DNA from 3 places in the Janthinobacterium salmonicoloratum genome. Region 3 is predicted to be linked to each of the others. Evidence: predicted binding sites of a transcription regulator. Region 3 holds the regulator's gene; each other region holds the start of a gene.

What was found. The regulator LexA, encoded in region 3, represses DNA repair genes until DNA is damaged. The targets are predictions, from matches to a motif close to ACTGTATNNNNATACAGT.
Region 1: a site for LexA is predicted at 3,519-3,536, ahead of dinB (DNA polymerase IV). Genes of this name have one in related genera too.
Region 2: a site for LexA is predicted at 5,388-5,405, ahead of ACQ4WY_RS16405 (putative DNA modification/repair radical SAM protein). Genes of this name have one in related genera too.

Annotation. Positions count from the first base shown of each region.
Region 1 is NZ_JBNYXV010000007.1:125,842-133,152, forward strand. It holds gene ACQ4WY_RS24915 (hypothetical protein) at 1-337, opposite strand, end outside; tRNA gene ACQ4WY_RS24920 (tRNA-Asp) at 500-576, opposite strand; tRNA gene ACQ4WY_RS24925 (tRNA-Val) at 634-709, opposite strand; tRNA gene ACQ4WY_RS24930 (tRNA-Asp) at 927-1,003, opposite strand; tRNA gene ACQ4WY_RS24935 (tRNA-Val) at 1,058-1,133, opposite strand; gene ACQ4WY_RS24940 (S9 family peptidase) at 1,233-3,413, opposite strand; gene dinB (DNA polymerase IV) at 3,587-4,741, shown strand; gene ACQ4WY_RS24950 (recombination-associated protein RdgC) at 4,860-5,756, shown strand; gene ACQ4WY_RS24955 (TonB-dependent receptor) at 5,891-7,311, opposite strand, start outside.
Region 2 is NZ_JBNYXV010000002.1:716,399-723,709, reverse strand. It holds gene ACQ4WY_RS16430 (response regulator) at 1-2,304, shown strand, start outside; gene ACQ4WY_RS16425 (TOBE domain-containing protein) at 2,306-3,073, opposite strand; gene ACQ4WY_RS16420 (sulfate/molybdate ABC transporter ATP-binding protein) at 3,114-3,824, opposite strand; gene modB (molybdate ABC transporter permease subunit) at 3,833-4,504, opposite strand; gene modA (molybdate ABC transporter substrate-binding protein) at 4,523-5,281, opposite strand; gene ACQ4WY_RS16405 (putative DNA modification/repair radical SAM protein) at 5,421-6,653, shown strand; gene ACQ4WY_RS16400 (UdgX family uracil-DNA binding protein) at 6,650-7,311, shown strand, end outside.
Region 3 is NZ_JBNYXV010000001.1:1,596,821-1,604,131, forward strand. It holds gene ACQ4WY_RS07400 (inorganic phosphate transporter) at 1-513, opposite strand, end outside; gene ACQ4WY_RS07405 (DUF47 domain-containing protein) at 556-1,182, opposite strand; gene ACQ4WY_RS07410 (replicative DNA helicase) at 1,274-2,659, opposite strand; gene rplI (50S ribosomal protein L9) at 2,795-3,250, opposite strand; gene rpsR (30S ribosomal protein S18) at 3,278-3,568, opposite strand; gene priB (primosomal replication protein N) at 3,584-3,892, opposite strand; gene rpsF (30S ribosomal protein S6) at 3,913-4,302, opposite strand; gene lexA (transcriptional repressor LexA) at 4,578-5,225, shown strand; gene ACQ4WY_RS07440 (tetratricopeptide repeat protein) at 5,297-6,070, opposite strand; gene ACQ4WY_RS07445 (cystathionine gamma-synthase family protein) at 6,150-7,311, opposite strand, start outside.

The sequences.
Region 1 (7,311 bases), on a different contig from region 3:
CCACGGCGATATCGGCTTGCCAGCGCAAGCGCGGCGGCAAAGGCAACTGGCGCAGCCAGGCGGCGGTACTGGCCGGCAGCAGGCGCTTGCGCAACAGCCAGGCGGGCAGGCAGGTCAGCAGGGCTTGCGCGCTCAAGAGGCCCAGGGCGGCGGGCCAGGGCAGGCTCGCGGCGAGAAAGCCGGGCAGGGCGATGACGCTGAGTAAACCCAGCAAGACGGGACCGGCCAGGAACAAAAGAATTTCCATGGAACTCGTCAGGCTGGCGGCAAATTGCAGCAAAGCATGATGGGCCAGGCGCAGGCGCAGGGCGATATAGGGATGAGTACTACGGGGCAAGCGCATGCGGGCAAGGGCGGAGTCAGGGTAGCGCTGATTCTAACAGCCGGGGTCAGACCCCTGGATAAGTTAGCTTTGAGGTTGACGTTGGCGATGTTGAGGGTTTGACCCCACAATGGGAAAAGCCCTTCGGTTCCAGGAACCAAAGGGCTTTTCTTTTATTGGCGGAGCGGACGGGACTCGAACCCGCGACCCCCGACGTGACAGGCCGGTATTCTAACCAACTGAACTACCACTCCAAGCTCGTATGATCTGTGTTGCTGATCCATGAAGCACTGGATAATTTTCTGTATTGGTGGTGGGTGCTGAGAGGCTCGAACTCCCGACCTACGCCTTGTAAGGGCGCCGCTCTACCAACTGAGCTAAGCACCCGCATACCCAGAAAACTATCCCGACGTTTGTCACCACGTCTGGAAGAGGCACTATTATAGGGGGCGCTTTCCCCCTTGTGCAACTATTCTTGAGCCCTAACAGCAGTTTTTTTGCTGAAAAGCGCAAAAATGTTCAAGGAAGGGAGTCGTGACGTGTTTTCTGCTTCTGAAATGGGAAAAGCCCTTCGGTTCTGGGAACCAAAGGGCTTTTCTTTTATTGGCGGAGCGGACGGGACTCGAACCCGCGACCCCCGACGTGACAGGCCGGTATTCTAACCAACTGAACTACCACTCCAAGCTCGTATGATCTGTATTGCTGATCCATGAAGCACTGGACAGTTTTCTGATTTGGTGGGTGCTGAGAGGCTCGAACTCCCGACCTACGCCTTGTAAGGGCGCCGCTCTACCAACTGAGCTAAGCACCCGTTGCTTGTCTCAGAAAACCATCCCGACGTTTGTCACCACGTCTGGAAGAGGCGCTATTATAGGACGGCTAAAATCCTTCTGCAAGCGCTTTTTTCACATTATTCCGTGATATTCCACTGTGACAGCATCCACGCCATATTGAATGCGTTCTCGGCGATGGCGTTATAGCGGCCCGACGCGCCGCCGTGGCCGGCGCCCATATTCGTTTTCAGCAGCAGGGGATTGCTGTCCGTTTTATACGCGCGCAGCTTGGCCACGTATTTCGCCGGTTCCCAGTACATGACCTGGCTGTCGTTGAGGCCCGTCGTCACCAGCATGGCCGGGTAATTCTTGCGCGCAATGTTGTCGTAAGGCGAGTAGCTGAGCATGTAGTCATAGGCTGCCTTCTGGTTCGGGTCGCCCCATTCCAGGTATTCGCCCGTCGTCAGGGGCAGGCTGGCGTCCATCATGGTGTTCATCACGTCGACAAACGGTACGGCCGCGTGCACGGCGTGGAACAGGTCGGGGCGCATGTTGACGACGGCGCCCATCAGGAGGCCGCCGGCGCTGCCGCCCTGGATGATGAGGCGGTTCGGGCTGGTCCATTTTTCGCGCACCAGGTAGTCGGCGCTGTCGATGAAGTCATTGAAGGTGTTTTTCTTCTTCATCAGCATGCCGTCTTCATGCCAGGCTTCGCCCATGTCGGTGCCGCCGCGGATATGCGCCTGCGCATAGATGACGCCCCGCTCCAGCAGGCTGATGCGGCTGATGGAGAAAGTGGCTTCCGTGGAAATGCCATACGAGCCGTACGAGTACAGCAGCAGCGGCGCGGAACCGTCGAGCTTGACGCCCTTCTTGTAGACGACCCACAGCGGTACTTGCACGCCATCGCGCGCCTTCACCCACAAGCGCTGTGTGGTATAGCGGCTGCCATCAAAGCCGCCGACGATTTCCTGCTGTTTCAGCACTGTGCGCTTGCCGTCTTGCATGCTGACGTCGATGACGGTGGGCGGCGTGACGGGCGACTGGTACGACATGCGAAATTGTGTGGCGGAAAACTCCGGCGTGCCGACGGACGTGGCCAGGTAGACGGGGTCGTCGAATTGCACGGTCTTCCAGTTTTTATGCGCGAAATCGTAGATGCGCGCGCGGTTCAGGGCGCGCGCCTTTTCCATCACCACCAGGTAGTCCTGGAACACGTCGATGGACTGGATCACGGCATCCTTGTTGTGCGGCACCACGGGCTTCCAGTGTTTCGGCTGCGGCGCGGACAGCGGCGCGCTGACGACACGGAAGTTCTTCGCCTCCTTGTTGGTGACGATATACAACTGGCCGTCGCGGTGCTCGACGATGTAGCGGTGGCCTTTTTCGCGTTTCAGCACGCTCTGGAAACTGCCTTCGGGCTTGTTCGTTGGCAACAGCAGCACTTCGCTCGTGTCCGTGCTGCCCGAGGTGAGCACGAAGAACTGCTTGTCGTGCGTGCGGCCCACATTGATCGCGAACTGCTCCACTGGCTCGTGGTAGACCTGTTGCGACGCGCCGCCCAGGGCCAGGCGGAACAGCCGGTCCGCGCGCTTGGTGGTGGCGTCTTCCTGCGTCAGCATCAGGGTGGCGTTGTCAGCCGCCCACGCCAGCGAGGTCACGCGCGGCATGGTATCGCCCAGCAGCTTGCCCGTCTTCAAATCCTTGACATGCAGCTCGTACTGGCGGAAACCCGTCGTGTCGGTGGTGTAGGCCAGCAATTGTTCATTCGGGCTGATGGCAAACGCGCGCACGGCAAAGAATTTGTGGCCTTCGGCCAATTGATTCTGGTCCAGCAGGATTTCTTCGACCGCCTGCGCATCGTAGGCACCGCTGGCGCCGACAGGACGGCGGCAATGAAGCGGGTATTGCATGCCCGCTTCCGTGCGCGTGTAATAGTAAAAGTTACCTTGGCGCGCAGGCACGGACAGGTCCACTTCCTGCATGCGCCCCTTGACTTCCGCAGTCACCTTGTCGGCCAGCGGCTGGATCGGGGCCGTGACGGCGGCTGTGTAGGCGTTTTCCGCATTCAGGTAATCGATCACGGCAGGATCGGTTTTCTTTTGCAGCCAGCGGTAGTCGTCCGTTACGACCGTGCCGTGGCGCGTTTCCTGCCAGGCCGTCTTGGCGGCGACCGGTGCGGCGGATGTGGCGAGGGTGGCGGCAACGGTGGTGATGGTGTCGGCCAGCGCGGATGGCGCCAGCGAGGACAGCAGCAAGGCCGGCAGGATGGATGACCAGACGGACCGGCGGCGCGAAGCGTGATGGGCGATAGACAAGGCAACTCCTTTGAATAGTTGTGTCAGGATTGTAATCTTGCTATTGAGAAAAGCAACCGCCGTGCTCGTGCGTTTCAACTTGCATCCACGGGCATTTGCAGCGATACTGTATATAATTACAGTACTCAACAGCATCCCGCCGCGAGGTGTCCTTGACCACATCTGCCCCTACATTGTCTGAAGCCCGCCGCTGGATAGCCCACCTGGACATGGACGCCTTCTTCGCCTCCGTGGAACTGTTGAAATATCCGCAATTGCGTGGCGAAGCCGTCGTCATCGGCGGCGGGCGCTTGCAGCAGCCCGTGCTGCAGCAAGATGGCACGCGGCAGTTTGCGCGCATGCGCGACTACGTGGGGCGCGGCGTCGTCACCACCTCGACCTATGCGGCGCGCGCGTTTGGCGTGTTTTCCGCCATGGGCATCATGAAGGCGGCGAAACTGGCGCCCGACAGCATCCTGCTGCCCGCCGATTTTGAGGCCTACCGCGAGTATTCGGCCCGCTTCAAGCAAGCCGTGGCCCAGTTGTGCCCCATCATCCAGAACGTGGGCATCGATGAAATCTATGTCGACCTGACCGAATACGGCGAGCAGGCGCCGGCCATGGCGGCGCGCCTGAAGGCGGCCGTGTCCGAGGCGACGGGCCTGTCGTGTTCGATCGGCCTGGCACCGAACAAGCTACTGGCAAAAATCTGTTCCGATCTGGAAAAACCCGACGGCCTCACCATTTTGTCGCCCGAGGATATCGCCACGCGCGTGTGGCCCTTGCCGGCAAAAAAGATCAACGGCATCGGCCCGAAGGCGACAGCCAAGCTGGAAGCCTTGGGCATAGTCACCATCGGCGAGCTGGCGCAGGCCGACATGGCCATGCTGCGCACGCAGTTTGGCGACCTGTACACGGGCTGGCTGCGCCAGGCGGCGCTGGGCATCGACGAGCGGCCCGTGCAGACGAGCCGGGAAACCAAGTCCGTCAGCCGCGAAACGACGTTCGAGCGCGACTTGCAGGTGGTGCGCGACCGCGCCACCCTGTCGGAAAAGCTGGAAAGCCTGTGCACGCGCGTGGCGGGCGACCTGGATAAACAGTCGCTGGCGGGGCGCACGGTGGGTATCAAGCTGCGCTTCGAGGATTTCAGCACCGTCACACGCGACATTACCTTGCCCAGCGCCACGGCGGACGCCGCCGCCATCCTGCGCGCCAGCCGCGATTGCTTGCGGCGCGTGCCATTTGAAAAGAAAATCCGCCTGCTGGGCGTGCGCATCTCGACCTTGTCCGATCCGGCCATCGTGACGCGGCAGGCGCCAGCCCAGGCGGAGCTGTTTCCCGCCCTGTAGCGGCATTCCCTATTGATTACAAGCATCGCGCCAGTCCGCGCTTTTGACGGCATTCCCGTGTCGAAAGTGTAGAATGGCGTTCCCCTGGCACTACTGAAACAAACGGAAGACAAAAACTATGTGGTTCAAGAATCTTCAGATTTACCGCCTGCCCGCACCATGGGCCTATACGCCAGAACAACTGGAAGAGGCCTTGTCCTCGAACAAATTTACGCCGGCGACCAGCATGGATCTGATGCGCCAGGGCTGGGATACGCCACGCCCGAACGGTGGCCTGGTCCACGTGGTCAACAAGCAAATGCTGATCTTGCTGGGCACGGAAAAGAAGCTGTTGCCAGCGACCGTCATCAACCAGGTGGCCAAGGCCCGCGCTGCCGAGATGGAAGAAGCACAAGGCTTTGCCCCCGGCAAGAAAGCCATGAAAGAATTGAAGGAGCGCGTGGCCGACGAGCTGCTGCCGCGCGCCTTCAGCATCCGCAGCAATGTCTGGACGTGGATCGACCCCGTCAATGGCTGGCTGGTGGTCGATGCCGCCAGCCCGGCAAAAGCCGATGAAGTCATCAAGCTGCTGTTGAAAGCCGTCGACAAACTGCCGCTGGAAAGCCTGCGCGTGCAGCGCTCGCCGGTGGCGGTGATGACGGAATGGCTGCAAGCCGACGACGCGCCAGCCGGCTTCACGGTCGACATGGATACGGAATTGCGCGCCACGGGCGAAAGCAAGGCTACCGTGCGCTACGTGCGCCACACCTTGGAAGCGGACGACGTGCGCCGCCACATCGCGGCCGGCAAGCAGTGCACGCGCCTGGCCATGACGTGGAATGACAAGATCTCGTTCGTGCTGACGGAATCGCTGGCCATCAAGAGCGTCAAGCCGCTGGACGTGATCAAGGAAACGGAATCGAGCACGAAGAACGACGAAGAGCGTTTCGACGGCGACGTGATGCTGATGACGGGCGAGCTGAGCAAGCTGATGGCCGACGTGGTCGAAGCCCTGGGCGGCGAAGCGACGGCATAAGCGCAGTCATGCCGGTACGAAAAAGGAGCTGCAGCTCCTTTTTTTTCGCCTGTGCAATATGCGGACGAATAAAAAAAGCGCCTTGCACTGTGAAGTGCAAGGCGCTTTCCAGACAAGCTAATTAAAACGTCAAATTAGAACTTGTAGTTGCCGGTGATGTAGAACGAACGCATCATTGGATCGGCGTAGCGTGGGTCGAAACCAACCTGGTGGCCCGACGAAGAGCGCAGCGACAGCGGCGGTGCACGGTCGAACAGGTTTTTGATGCCTGCGCGGATCGTGGTTTGCTTGTCAAAGGCGAAACGCGCTTGCCAGTCGAACGTGGTGTACGACGGAACTTGCAGGCGGAAATCCTTCACTTCTTTTTTGGTGGCCACGTCGTACACGGTAGCTGCCGCATCGGTGTAGCCATTGCGGTAGTTGACGGTCACCGTGTTGCTCAGGCGGCCCGTATCCAGGGTCGTCGTCAGCTTCATCAGGTTGCGGAACGTGACTTCGTTGGTGTCGCCGAAGAAGTCCATGTTGCTGGTGTAGATATTGTCGCTACCAGCCTTGGTGTAGTTCGCGTGCAACATGTGCGTACCGCTCAGTTGGGCGGTCAGCTTGCCGAAGTCAAACTTGTGGTTGGCCGACAGATCCCAGTCGATACCACGGTATTCCTTCTTGCCGATGTTAACCGACAGTTTCTTGAACGCGTAGTAGGTATTGCCGGTCGACGGTTCGATATATTGCGTGAAGCTCGTTGCGAACTTGACCGGATCGGCAAATGCCTGCGCTTCGGTGATTTCCGATACGGCATTGCGCAGTTTCACGTCCCACAGGTCGGCGCCGAACGAGAAGGCCGCGCTAGGTTCGACACGGAAGCCCAGTGTGAACTGCTTCGATTTTTCCGATTGCAGATCTGGATTGCCTTGCGACACGGCGTTGTATTGCGTCGCTTCCGCGCGGCAGAGCGGCATACCTGGGTATGGGCAGTCAAATTTCTTGGCAGTAAAGCCGGCGTTGACCAATGGCTGTGCCAGGTCCAGCATGCTTGGCGCCTTGAAGCCCGTGCCGTAGGAACCGCGGATCAGCACGGTTTGTACCGGCTGCCAGCGTGCCGATACCTTGTAGGTATTGGCGCTGTCTTTCTTGCCGACAGTTTTGCTGTTCAGCTTGTCATCGATCGCCTTGACGGCATCGTAACGGCCACCAACGGTCATTTCGAACGACTTGGTCAGCGGTGCCAGCAACTCGACGAAGGCGCCATAGGTATCGCGGCTCAAGTCATAGGCTGGCGAGGTGTTGAAGTTGTAGATATCCTTCGACGTGCCGTTGCTGTCTGGCGACTGTTCATAGCGGTAGGTGCGGTAATCGCCACCGATACCCAGGCTGGCCTTGCCGCCTGGCAGGTCGAACAGCTCACGCGAACCGTGCGTGTCGACGCCGCGCATCGTGGTCGATGCAGTACGGATCGAACCGATGAACTGCGCGCCAGCGATTTGCGACTGCACGGATGGCTTTTGTGTTGTTGCAAACGGATTGAAATCCGGATTGGCCAGAATGTCCTTGAAGC
Region 2 (7,311 bases), on a different contig from region 3:
AAGCGCCTGAAATCGGTGAACTGGCTGCTGGCCGCCTCGCTGCCCATCGACGATGCCTTCGAACCCTTCGATGGCGTGCTGTCCCGGCTGGTGCTGTGGAGCATCCTCGCTTCGCTGCTGGCCGCGGCCGTACTGGGCTGGGTCACCGTGCGCCTGCTGTCGCCGCTGGTGCGCTTGCGCGATACCCTGCTGGCCCTGCGTACCAGCGGCAGCCGTTTCACCCCCGTGCCGGTGCGGCAGCGCGACGAGATCGGCGAACTGACGGAAGCGTTCAACGGCCTGATGAGCGAACGCGACCGTCTGCAGCAGGAACTCGAAGTACGCGCGGCGGAGCTGGAACAGGAGCGCGACCGGGCCGAGGCGGCCAACCGCGCGAAGAGCGATTTCGTGGCCAACATGAGCCATGAAATCCGCACGCCCCTCAATGCCGTGCTGGGCATGGTGTATTTGCTGGGCAATACCAGGCTCGACACGGAACAACGCAAGTATCTGACCATGGTCAGAGTGGCAGGCCAGTCGCTGCTGGGCATCCTCAACGACGTGCTCGACTATTCAAAGATCGAGGCGCGCCGCATGGAATTGTCGCCCGTCGAATTCGACCTCGACGAAGTCATGAATACCCTGGCCACGACGATGACGATGAATGCGGGCGAAAAGGAGCTGGAACTGGCCATCGCCGTCGAGCCCGACGTGCCGCGGCGCCTCGTGGGTGACGCCCAGCGCCTGCAGCAAATTCTCGTCAATCTGGCCGGCAACGCCATCAAGTTCACCGAGAGCGGCGAAGTGGTGGTGGCCGTCAGCCTGGCCGAGAGCGAAAACGGACGCGCCTGGCTGCGCTTCGAAGTGCGCGACACGGGCATCGGCATGACGGAACTGCAGCAACAGCAGCTGTTTTCCGCGTTTTCGCAGGGCGACCAGAGCATCACGCGGCGCTTTGGCGGCACGGGCCTGGGCCTGGCCATCAGCAAGCAGCTGATCCACATGATGGGCGGCGACATCGCCGTCGCCAGCAGCGAAGGCAAGGGCAGCCGCTTCTGGTTCAGCGTGCCCTTCGACATGCTGGCGCAGCCGGCCGAAACGCGGCGCATGCCGGCCTTGGGCCAGCTGCGCCTGCTGGTGGCCGACGATAACCGCACCACGCGCGAATTGATCGTCAAGCTGATCGAAGCGTGGGGCTGGCTGGCCGACGAAGTGGACTCCGGCTTTGCCGCCATCGAACTGTACCGCGAACGCCTGGCACAGCAGCAACCGTACGACGTGGTGCTGGCCGACTGGCACATGCCCGTCATGGACGGCCTGGCGACGGCCAAGGCCATCCGCCAGGCTGCCAGCGGCCAGCGCCAGCCCATCGTGGTGATGGTCAACGCCTTCGCCCGCAACCACCTGGAGGAAATCTCCAGCGCGGCCGAGGCGGACGTCGTGCTGATGAAGCCGATCACGGGCTCCAGCCTGTTCGATGCCCTGCACCAGGCGCTGATCGCCAAGAACGACGGCGGCGAGCAGCGCATGCTGCACCAGCCGCTGGGCACGGAACTGGCCGGCGTGCATTTCCTGCTGGTGGAAGACAATCATTTGAACCAGGCCGTGGCGCGCGGCATTCTCGAACACATGGGCGCCACCCTGGACGTGGTGGGCGACGGCTTGCAAGCCGTGGAACGTCTGCGCACGGAAGCGCTGCGCTACGATATCGTGCTGATGGACATGCAGATGCCCGTCATGGACGGCTTCAGCGCCACTCACATCATCCGCACGGAATTGCGCTTGACCCTGCCCGTGATCGCCATGACGGCCGGCGTGCTGGCGTCCGAGCGCGAGCGCTGCATGACGGCCGGCATCAGCGATTTCATCGCCAAGCCCGTGGTGGTGGAAGAGATGATGGAAGTCATCCTGCGCCACCTGCCCAAGCGCCCGCAAGTGCAGACGGCCGAGCCGCCGCCCGTCGCCGACGAGGAAGTGTTTTCCATGGCGCCGCTGATGCGCGTGATGGGACGCGATGCGAAGGGGCGCGGAGTGCTGCGGCGCATGGTGGAAGACGCGCTGAACAAGGACATGACGCCCGTGCGCGACGCCGAAACAGCGTTGCAGGCAGGCCGCCACAGCGATGTGGCGCGCATCCTGCACGGCGTGCGCGGCTCCGTGGGCACCCTGGGCACGAAACGCCTGATCCGCGCCGCGTTTGCCACCGAGGAAGCCATCGACGCGGGCCGCCTGGACGAGGTGCCGGCGCTGCTGGCGCAGACGGCGCAGGAACTGGAGCAGGCGCTGGCGGCCGCGGCGGATTGGTTGTCGCGGTTGAAGGATTAATTTAGGCGGGCACGCCCAGGATCACGCTAGACGCCTTGAATATTGCCGTTACCTTGCTGCCGAGCTCGATGCCCAGGTCCGTGCTGCTCTGGTTCGTGATGATGGCGGCGATCGTGCCGCCGCGTGGCAAATCCAGCACCACTTCCGTGTTGACGGCGCCCGTCTGCACCCGCGTCACAAGCCCGGCCAGCTGGTTGCGCGCGGAAAAGCGCGCGCCTGCGCTGTCGGCCACGAGGATGATGGACGAGGCCTTGATCAGTGCGAACGCTTCAGCGCCCGGCACCAGGCCCAGGCTTGCGCTGCTGCCCTGCGTGACGATGGCGACGATGTGCTGGCCACCGGGCAATTCCAGCGTGACTTCGTCGTTGACGGCGCCCTGTTTCAGTTCGGCCACCTTGCCCAGGAATTGATTGCGTGCCGTGGTTTTCATGGCCATTCTCCGTATGAGTAAAAGATCGTCGGCGATGCCTTCCGCCTGGCTGCCCAGCTGGCGCAGATAGCGCGCATGCTCACGCTCGATGATACGGAAATTGTCGACCAGCTGGCGCCCCCGTTGCGTCAGCCGCGTGCCGCCGCCGCCCTTGCCGCCCGTCAGACGCTCGACCAGCGGTTCGCCGGCCAGGTTGTTCATGGCGTCGATGGCGTCCCAGGCCGCCTTGTAGCTCATCTTCACAAGCTTTGCCGCCTGCGTGATGGAGCCACACTCGGCGATGGCGCCCAGCAATTCCACCCGGCCGGCGCCGCCCAGATGCTCGCCGCCCACCGTCATCCATACCGAACCTTGCAGGCCGATTTCCGCCGCCGCTGATTTATCCAATGCGTTCACCCAATGCCATGTGTTCTTCCCTGTTATCGATCTGTCCGTCGCGCAAGTACAGCACATGCTCGCCCAGGATGCGCGCATCTTCCGGATCGTGTGTGATCAGGATCATGGGCACGTCCAGGCGCTGCTGCCACTGGCTCAGTTCCAAACGCATTTTGACACGCAGGGCCGGATCGAGGGCGGCAAACGGCTCGTCGAGCAGCAACGCGGCCGGCTCGGCCACGAGCGCCCTCGCCAGCGCCACCCTTTGGCGCTGGCCACCGGACAACTCGTCGGGAAACTGGTGCGCCAGTTCCTGCAAGTGAAACGCGTCTAGCCAATGCTCGACCTTCTGCAATTTTTCGCGCGCGCGCGGATTGAACCAGCCGCGGCTCAAGCCAAAGCCCACGTTCTGGCGCACCGTCAGGTGCGGGAACAGGGCGTAATCCTGGAACAGATAGGCCACGTTGCGTTGTTGCGGCGGCAAATTGATGCCGGCGGCCGAATCGAACAAGGTGCGCCCGTTCAGGCGGATATGGCCCGCGTCAGGCGTGAAGAGTCCGGCAATGGCTTTCAGGGTCATGCTCTTGCCTGCACCGGACGGGCCATACATGGCGATGCGCTGACTGCTTGAGGTGCATTGCACGTACATGTCGAAGCGGCGTTTGCCGGAGCGCAAGGTGGCGCGAAGGTCGAGGTCGAGTTGCATAGGCGTCATCATCAGCGTCATTTGTGAACGATGCGCCCGGGCGCCAACCGGCCAGCCGACAGCAGCACCACGATGCAGACAAAGGAGGTAATCAGCACCAGCGTATTGGCCACGTCGTCCTGACCCGCCTGCACGGCTTCATACACGGCCACCGACAGGGTTTGCGTCTTGCCGGGAATGCTGCCGGCCACCATCAGGGTGGCGCCAAATTCACCTAGCGCGCGCACAAAACCCAGCAGCACGCCGGCCAGGATGCCGCGCCAGGCCAGCGGCAATGTCACGCGGAAAAAGATCGCCATTTCCGAGATGCCCAGCACGCGGGCCGCCTGCTCCAGCTGGCCATCGACCGCCTCGAAGGCGGCGCGCGCCGGCTTGAAGACGAGGGGAAAGGCGACCACGGTGGAAGCGATCACGGCGCCCTGCCAGGTAAAAATGAGGTTGATGCCGAAGTTGTCCTGCAGCCAGATGCCCAGTGTACCGCGCCGGCCCAGCAGCACCAGCAGGTAATAGCCGAGCACGGTGGGCGGCATCACCATCGGCAGGGTCAGGAGGGCGTCGAGCAGCTCGCGCCCGGGAAAACGCGTGCGCGCCAGCAGATAGCCCGTGCCGATGCCGAGCAACAAGTTGAGCGCCGTGGCCCACGCCGCCACTTTGAGCGACAGGGCCAGCGCGGTCCAGGCAATATCCATGCGGGCGCGTACCTAAAGTTATGGCTTCTTGAAACCGTACTTGGCGAGGATGGCTTGCGCCGGCGCCGTCTGCAGGTAGCTGACGAAGCGCTTCGCTTCGGCCGCATTGCTGCTGCCCTTGATGGTGGCGATCGGGTACAGCACGGGCGCATCCAGCGGCACATCCAGCACCACGTTCACCTTGTCTTTCATGATGGCCGCGTCGGTGGCGTAGACAAAACCCGCATCGACTTCGCCGCGCGCCACATAGTCGAGCGACTGGCGCACGTTCTGCGTGCCGATGGCCTTGGTCTGCACGGCTTCCCACAGCTTCGCCTTCTTCAGCGCGCCTTCGGAATAACGGCCGACGGGCACGCTGGCCGGATTGGCGATGGCCACGCGGGTCACGTCCTTGTGCGTCAGGTCGCTCAAGCTCTTGATGCCCAGCTTGCTATCGTGCGGCACGATCAGCACCAGGCTGTTGCCGACGAAGTCCATGCGCTCGGCCGGCAAGACGAGGCCCTGCTTTTGCGCCGCATCCATGGTTTCCTGGTCGGCCGAGGCAAACACGTCCACGGGCGCGCCCTTGACGATCTGTTGCAGCAGCACGCCCGAGGCGGCGAAGTTCAGCGACACCTTGCTGCCCGGATACTGCGCCTCGTAGCTTTGCGCCGCATCCTTGAACGCATTCGTCAGGCTGGCCGCGGCCGACACCACCACTTCGCCGGCAACGGCGGAGGTGGCGGCAGTAGCCAGCAGAGCGGTGCCAAGCAGGCGGGCGAGGGAGGTGAGGCGCATGATCGTATCCTTGTAAGTGAACGGTGACAAGGACCGTAATATACACTTATATATAGCGTTCTGCCATCGCACAGGTCAAGCCTGCACAAGGTGGAATCCCTGATATACTGTATATAAACACAGTATATCGAGGTGAGCCATGGAATTGACGGACAAGCTGGAAATCCTGGCCGATGCGGCCAAGTACGACGCTTCCTGCGCCAGCAGCGGTGCACCCAAGCGCGATTCCATCGGCAAGGATGGCTTTGGCGCCACCTCCGGCATGGGTATCTGCCACAGCTACACGCCGGACGGGCGCTGCGTCTCGCTGCTGAAAGTCCTGCTGACCAATTACTGCCTGTACGACTGCCAGTACTGCGTCAACCGCCGCAGCTCGAACGTGCCGCGCGCGCGCTTTACGGTGGCCGAGGTGGTCAAGCTGACGGCCGATTTTTACCTGCGCAACTACATCGACGGCCTCTTCCTCAGTTCCGGCATCATCCAGTCGGCCGACTATACGATGGAACAGCTGGTGCAAGTGGCGCGCGAGTTGCGCGAGGTGCACCAGTTCCGCGGCTATATCCATTTGAAAACTATCCCCGACGCCGATCCCGCTTTGGTCGCGCAGGCGGGCCGCTATGCCGACCGGCTCAGCGTCAATATCGAACTACCGACGCAAGACAGCGTGCAAAAGCTGGCGCCGGAAAAAAGCGTGCATACGATCAAACTGGCGATGGGCGCCATCCGCCGCAAGCTCGATGAGAAAGCGGAAGAACCGCGCTCGCCGCGTTTCGCGCCGGCCGGGCAAAGCACGCAGATGATCGTCGGCGCTGACGCCAGCGACGACCAGCAAATTCTCTCCACAGCCGAGACCTTGTATGGCAGCTATAAACTCAAGCGCGTGTACTACTCGGCCTTCAGCCCGATCCCCGACAGCCCGAAAAGCGTGCCGCTGGCACCGCCACCGATGCTGCGCGAACACCGGCTGTATCAGGCCGATTTCCTGCTGCGCAGCTATGGTTTCCAGGCCAGCGAATTACTGCCGGCCACGGGCGGCAACCTGGCGCTGGACATCGATCCGAAACTGGCCTGGGCACTGGCGCACCGCGAACATTTTCCGCTGGACTTGAACCGCGCGGCGCAGCACATGATCGCCCGCGTGCCCGGCATCGGCTTGCGTAACGCGCAGCGCATCGTCGACCTGCGCCAGCTGCGGCAAGTGCGTTACGCCGACTTGTCGCGCCTGCGCTGCAGCATGAAGAAAATTGCGCCGTTCATCATCACGGCCGACTACTTTCCCGTGCGCGACACCACCGCCTCCGAACAGCTGCGACGCGCCATGACGGAAGCGCCGCAGCAGATGAGTTTGTGGCCGGAGCTGCAGGCGGCATGAAAAAGGTAAATGAGCGAGTCGTCCGGCTGGCGCAGTCGTTCGACGAGTGGCGCGCGGCCGCACGCGAACTGATCGCGCGCGGCGTGCCACCTGCCGACGTTGCCTGGCAGTCGCAACCCGGTGAGGGCGACCTGTTTTCCTCCACGCCAGATGCAACGGATACCAGCGCGCCACCGCTGCGCCTGCCGCGCCAACTGGTAGAGTTGCTGGAAAGCGCCGCCTGTTTCAGCGCCCCGGATCGCTGGGCCTTCCTGTACCAGGTGCTGTGGCGCTGGCAACTGGGCCAGCACGACGTGATATCGCCTGCCGATACGGACGGCGCGCGCCTGCACGCCATGGCCAAGGCCGTACGCCGAGAAGAGCACGACATGCACGCCTATGTGCGCTTCCGCGAACGCAGCGAAGCCGAGGGTGCGCCCCGCTTCGTCGCCTGGTTCGAGCCCACGCACGAGGTGCTGCCGCAGGTGGCGCGCCACTTCGCCCGCCGCATGGGCACCATCAGCTGGATGATCGCCACGCCCACCGCCACCATGCTGTGGGATGGCAAGACCTTGCATGCGGGTCCGGCCCTGATGCGCGGCGCGGCCGACATCGATGATGCCGGCGAAGCGCTATGGCTGACCTACTACCGCAGCATCTTCAATCCCGCGCGCGTGAA
Region 3 (7,311 bases):
CTTGCGCGGCGTCGAACGCACAAAAATCCACGACACGAGCAGCATCATGATCGAGCCAAATACAAAGCCCAGTACGGGTGCGATCACGATGAAGGCCACCGTTTTCCACAAGCCGGCCGCGACCAGCGCGCCCGTGCCCGACTTGGCGACGGCTGCGCCCACCAGGCCGCCGATCAGGGCGTGCGAGGACGACGAAGGAATCCCGTAGTACCAGGTAAACAAATTCCAGAAGATGGCGCCCATCAGCGCGCCGAAGATCACGTACTGGTCGATCACCGCCGGGTCAATCGTGCCCTTGCCCACCGTGGCGGCCACGGTCAGCTGGTGGAACACGAAGATGGCGACGAAGTTGAACGTGGCGGCCATGGCAACCGCGGTCTGCGGTTTCAATACGCCCGTCGAGACCACCGTGGCGATCGCGTTGGCGGCATCGTGGAAGCCGTTCATGAAGTCAAACAGCAGTGCGAGGACGATCAACAGGCCTAGCACGTAGATGCTGATTTGTATGGTCATTGTAGTTTCTTTTCTGATTCTGGTTCAGGACAGGCCCAACGCTTACGCGTTTTCGACGATGATGCCTTCGATAATATTGGACACATCTTCGCAACGGTCGGTCACGGTTTCCAGAATTTCGTAGATCGCTTTCATCTTGATCAGATTGCGCACGTCCGGTTCGTCGCGGAACAGTTTGGACATGGCGGCGCGCATCACGTGATCGGCGTCCGATTCCAGGCGGTCGATCTCTTCGCAGATGGCGACAATCTTGCGCGAGTTGTCCATGTTGTGCAGCATGGCGACGGCGTCGCGCACTTTCTCGGTACAGGCCAGCACCAGTTCGGCCAGGCGCTTGGCTTCCGGCGTGACGGCTTTCAGGTCGTACAGCGAGACAGTTTGCGCCGCATCTTCCAGCAGGTCGAGGATGTCGTCCTGGCGCGTGATCAGCTGATGGATGTCGTCACGGTCGATCGGCGTGATGAAGGTCTTGTGCAGCATTTCCACGGTGGCGTAGGTGACTTTGTCCGCCTGTTTCTCGATGCTTTCGATCGCATGCACGCGGTTTTCCAGGTCGTCGAAATTGGTCATCAGGCCGAGCATCTCTTTCGCGCCCTTCACGCACAGTTCCGCGTGCTGGTTAAACAATTCAAAAAACTTGCCCTCAGTGGGCATCAAGCGTCCAAACATGTCATTCTCCGTTAAGCATTGAGTCGTGTTATTTACTACAGAAAGCCGCCCCGTATGAGGGGGCGGCCAATGGAATATCAGTGCTGCTGTGTTAGTCGCCTTGGTAAAGCGCCAGGCCACCACTGTAATTGCCAAATTTGGTGTACTGCCCCATGAAGGTGAGGCGGATGCTGCCGATTGGACCGTTACGTTGTTTACCGATGATGATTTCGGCCGTTCCCTTGTCTGGCGAGTCGGGGTTATACACCTCGTCGCGGTAAATGAACAGGATCACGTCGGCATCCTGCTCAATAGCACCCGATTCACGCAAGTCGGACATGACAGGACGTTTGTTCGGGCGTTGCTCCAGCGAGCGGTTCAACTGCGACAGCGCGATCACGGGGCAACCAAGTTCTTTCGCCAGGCCTTTCAAGCCCCGTGAAATCTCGGAAATCTCCGTGGCGCGGTTGTCGCCCGGAGTATTGGCCGACATCAGCTGCAAGTAATCGACGATGATCAGGCCCAGCTTGCCGCATTGACGCGACAAGCGGCGCGAGCGGGCGCGCAATTCGATGGAATTCAAGGCCGGCGTTTCATCGATGTACAACTGCGCGTCGTTCATCTTTTGAATCGCATTCGTCAGGCGCGGCCAGTCTTCGTCGTTCAGGCGGCCCGTGCGCAGACGGTGCTGGTCGAGCTGTCCGACGGAGCCGAGCATACGCATGGCCAGCTGGGCGCCGCCCATCTCCATCGAGAACACGGCCACGGGCAAGCCGCTGTCGATGGCCACGTTTTCGCCGATGTTGACGGAAAACGCCGTCTTGCCCATCGATGGACGGCCCGCCACGATCACCAGGTCGCCCGGCTGCAGACCGGAGGTCATGCGGTCGAGGTCGATGAAACCGGTGGGCACGCCCGTGATTTCACTCTGGTTGTCGCGGCTGTACAGTTCGTCGATGCGCTCGACTACTTGCGTCAGCAGGGGCTGGATGGCGGTCCAGCCCTGGGCGCCGCGCGCGCCTTCTTCGGCGATGGCGAAAATCTTCGATTCGGCCTCGTCAAGCATCTGCTTGACTTCCTTGCCTTGCGGGCTGAAGGCCGTGCCGGAGATATCGTCGGCGACGGTAATGAGTTTACGCAGCACGCCGCGGTCGCGCACGATCTCGGCGTAACGCCGGATGTTCGCAGCCGATGGCGTGTTTTGCGCCATGGCGTTCAGGTAAGCGAGTCCGCCCACATCATCGGCCTTGCCGAGCTGGGTCAGGGTTTCAAAAACAGTAATGACATCGGCTGGCTTGGAAGCGTTAACCATCTTGACGATTTGCTCGAAGATGATGCGATGGTCATAGCGATAGAAATCCTCCGCATGCATGAAGTCGGCGATGCGGTCATACGCGGCATTGTCGCGCAGCAGACCACCGATAACGGATTGTTCTGCTTCGATCGAATGCGGCGGAATACGGAGGGAATCCAGTTGCGGATCAGAGGGGGCGTTCATGGCGCGAATTATACCCGCTTCGGCGTGCTGGCAAAAATAAAGGGCTGAAATTGAGCGAAAAAAAGGCCACAAAAAAGCCGGGCGAACCCGGCTTTTCATAGTGCGGCAGCGCTTGCGGGCCAGGCCCGCAGACGATTACGCGTTCGCGTCTGGAACGACAGCGATAACAACTTCCACGACCACGTCGGTGTGCAGAGCAACCGAAACGTTGTGCTCGCCAACGATCTTCAGCGGGCCGGTAGGCATGCGGATTTGTGCTTTTTCAACAGCAAAACCTTGCTTGGTCAGCGCTTCAGCGATGTCGAAGTTGGTGACGGAGCCGAACAGACGGCCATCAACACCAGCTTTTTGAGCAACTTGAACGGTCAGACCGCTCAGTTTTTCGCCTTGGGCTTGCGATGCGGCCAGTTTGGCGGCAGCAGCTTTTTCCAGTTCGGCGCGCTTGACTTCGAATTCAGCCACAGCGGTTGCCGTAGCACGACGTGCCAGGCGTTGCGGGATCAGGAAGTTACGTGCGTAACCGTCTTTGACTTTGACGACTTCGCCGAGGTTACCGACGTTAACAACTTTTTCTAACAGAATGATTTGCATAGTTCTTCTCCAGGAATATCTGACCGATTAAGCGTGGTGCAGATCGGTGTATGGCAGCAGCGCGAGGAAGCGAGCGCGCTTGATTGCGGTGTCAACTTGGCGCTGGTAGTGCGCTTTGGTACCGGTCAGGCGTGCTGGCATGATCTTGCCGTTTTCTTGGACGAAGTCTTTCAGCGTGTCGACGTCTTTGTAGTCGACTTGCTCAACGTGAGCTGCGGTGAAGCGGCAGAACTTCTTGCGTTTGAACAACGGGTTTTGCTGTTTGCGTTTTTCTTTAAGCTTGAGCTTATTTTTGTCGAACTTTTTACCGAATGCCATGTCAGGCTCCTGTATCTAAAATGCGCTAGTCGGGGTGACTGCACTAAAATCAATGATGTGAAACACCAAACTCTTGCTGTTGCGGCTCTTCCTGGCCAGGAAACCCGTGAACTGATATACCCCGCCCAAGCTTGCCTGACTGAACCGGCCTGAGATTTCGCCAGCGGCTAGCGCGGCAACATCAAACTCGGTCAAACGGGCAATCCCTGCTTCCATCTGCTGCGAACTGTGTTGCAATACTGCATTCACAATCGGCAGCCCTGCCGGGGTATAGCGCAATATTTCGCGCTCGGCAATGATGGCGGTTACTTGTAGCTGGTTCAGCGCACGATCCTGGTCAAGAATTAAGCTGCTGCTGCGGCTGGAGCGGCTGCTGGTGCTTCGGTGCGGTGGCTTTTGGCCGCGTCTTCGCGTTGTACCGATTTCATCATCGGCGAAGGAGCTGTTTCAGCTTTCTTCATTTTAACGGTCAGGTGACGCAACACGGCATCATTGAATTTGAATGCTGTTTCCAACTCGACCAGGGTCTCGTTGTCGCATTCGATGTTCAGGCAGATGTAGTGTGCTTTAGGCAGCTTTTGGATCGAGTAAGCCATTTGACGGCGGCCCCAATCTTCCACGCGGTGAACCGAACCGCCGCGGGTGGTTACGCTGGCTTTGTAGCGTTCGATCATCGCGGGCACTTGCTCGCTTTGGTCCGGATGGACGATAAAGACTATTTCATAATGACGCATGCAAACTCCTTCAGGTCGGATTGATAATCGCCCACCCCGGCGTCAAGACGGGTGTGGGAAGGTCAGCCGAAGATTATAACCGCCTTTTGCAAACGTTTCAATCATTCCTTCCACAAGCGCCCGAAAAGCCCCTGCGCCACCATGCTTTCTGCCCACGGACAAGTATTTCTTGCGAAATTCGCCGAAAACACGGAAATCCCCTTGCATAGTGGGCGATACTGTACAAAAATACAGACTGTTCATATAGACAGCATTTTAGTATGCACCCACCGCTCATGATCAAGCTGACAGCACGACAAGAACAAATCCTGAACCTGATCAAGGACGCGATTGAAAACACGGGTTTCCCCCCCACCCGTGCCGAAATCGCCAATGAACTGGGTTTCAAATCAGCAAATGCGGCCGAAGAGCATTTGCAGGCTCTGGCCCGCAAGGGCGCGATCGAGATTTCGCCCGGCACCTCGCGCGGCATCCGCCTGATCGGTGCGGCGGCGAGTGCGGCCGCCGAAGCCCTTGCATCGAAGGTGCCGGCAGCGCTGCTGATGTCGCTGCCCCTGATCGGCCGGGTGGCCGCAGGTTCGCCCATCTTGGCGCAGGAAAACCTGGAAGCGAGCTACAACGTCGACCCGGCCCTGTTCTCGGCCAAGCCCGACTTCCTGCTGAAGGTGCGCGGCTGGTCCATGCGCGACGCCGGCATCATGGATGGCGATTTATTGGCCGTCAAGAAGGTCGACAGCGCCAAGAATGGCCAGATCGTCGTGGCCCGCATCGGCGACGAAGTCACCGTCAAGCGCTACAAGAAAACGGGTTCCGTCATCGAACTGCTGCCGGAAAACCCCGACTTCAAGGTCATCACCGTATCGCCGGAAGATGAATTCGCCCTGGAAGGTTTGGCCGTCGGCCTGATGCGCAGCTGGCATTAGGAGAGAAGGCGCTTGCATCACACATGCGAGCGCTTAATTTCCAACCTATTGACAACATCGGCAAGACCGTCCTACTTGTTTGGCACAGGGCTTGTCACCCATTGCGGCGTGTTCGCACTACGTGAACGATCCAGCTCACTCATTTCATTTTCTGTCTGAATTTTTTTATTCTCAGCCAAGAGGTACTTCTCTGTTCTGGCTTGCCACTCATCGCGCTGCGCCAAGATCTTTTGCGCCAGTTCACGTCCGTCGGCGCTCACCCGCGCATAGGCCACATCCATGCGCAGCTTAGCCTTTTCAAATTCCTGCTCATTCATCAGCGCTTCAATGGCAGATGGAATGGCTTTACCAGGCGGCAAAGAAGCATTCAGTTTACTGACAAAGCTGTTATAGCATGTCATCCAGGCATCAACACTATCGGCCACAGCCCTGATCTGACGCTTGGTTTTGGAGAATTCAGGGATCACCGGAGTGACACACTTCATCTTACTCAAGGCAATATCCTCGCCAGCATATGAATTGACATAGTAATCAATGTCACCTTTTCGCTCGACACGGCTAGCCATAAGGGCCAGCGCAGCATCGGCATTTTTGTTGCCCGCCTTGGATGCCTGCCCAAACCATTGTCCGGCTTGCACGGCATCGACGCCTACTCCCTCACCATATAAATACATCTCACCCAAATGAAATTGAGCCTCCGCATTCCCTGCCTGAGCCAGCTTCTTATATAAATCCAAGGCTTGCGGATAAGCCTTGGATTGCAAGAATTTATTCGCATCCGTCAGATCATCAGCATATACAGCGGAAGAAAATAACAATAAAGCACTAAATACAATTTTTTTCATTCTCACTCTCCAATTAAGAAATAGACACAAATGCTTTAATTACACCTAAATGTAATCTTTTTCTCAAAAAAGTGAAACCTTATTCTTCTTCCAATGCCTGCCTGAAGTCACCCAGCAGATCGGCTTCGTCTTCGATGCCGACGGAGACGCGGATCAGCGATTCAGCGATGCCCATGCTGGCGCGCCGCTCTGCGCCCATCTCGTAAAAGATCGTGTGGGCGACGGGAATGACCAGGGTGCGCGTGTCGCCGAGGTTGCTCGCTGGAATGGCAAGATTGAGACGATTCAGGAAATCGAAGCAGTCGATGCCATCCTTCAACTCAAAGCTGAACAGGGAGCCATAGCTGCGGAACAAATCCGTCGCCAGCGCATGCTGCGGGTGCGATGCCAAGCCAGGATAGTGCACGGCCGCCACTCTAGAGTCCGCTTGCAACATGGTGGCCAGCGCCAGGGCGTTCGAGCAGGTTCGGTCCATGCGCAAGGCCATGGTTTCCGCACCGACGGCAATATGGTGCGCCGCTTCCGGGCCCAGGGAGGCGCCGAAGTCGCGCAAGGCCTTGGCGCGGATTTGCGCGATGCCCCACTGCGCGGGCGCCGCCTTCTTGTAGTTTTCAAAGATATTCGGGTACCGCGTCCAGTCGAACACGCCCGTGTCCGTCAAGCTGCCGCCCAGCGCATTGCCGTGGCCGCCGATGGATTTCGTCAAGGCATTGACCACCAGGCCCGCGCCCACGGCTTTCGGGCGGAACAAATATGGCGTCGTCATCGTATTGTCGACGATGTACAGGATGCCCTTCTCACGGCACAGCTCGCCGATCTTTGCCAGGTCGGCGATCTGCGTGCGCGGATTGGCGATGGTTTCGACAAACACGATGCGCGTGGCCGGCGTGATGGCGGCGGCCACGTTGGCCACGTCGGTGGCGTCGACGAAGGACACGGCGATGCCCTGCCCCGTCACCGTTTGCCACAGGCTGTTGGTGTTGCCAAACAAAAAGGCCGACGAGACGACGTGATCGCCCGCGCGCAGCAAGGATTGCACCACGGCGCCGATGGCGCCCATGCCGGTGGCGAAGCACAGGGTCGCCACACCGTCTTCCATCTTGTTGACCTTGTCTTCCAGCGCGGACACCGTCGGGTTGCCCTGGCGGCCATAGCGGAAACCCGGCTCCTTGCCTTGGAATACGGAAGCGAGCTGGCGCGCGTCGGCGTACCCAAAGGCAACGGAGGTGTGCACGGGCTTG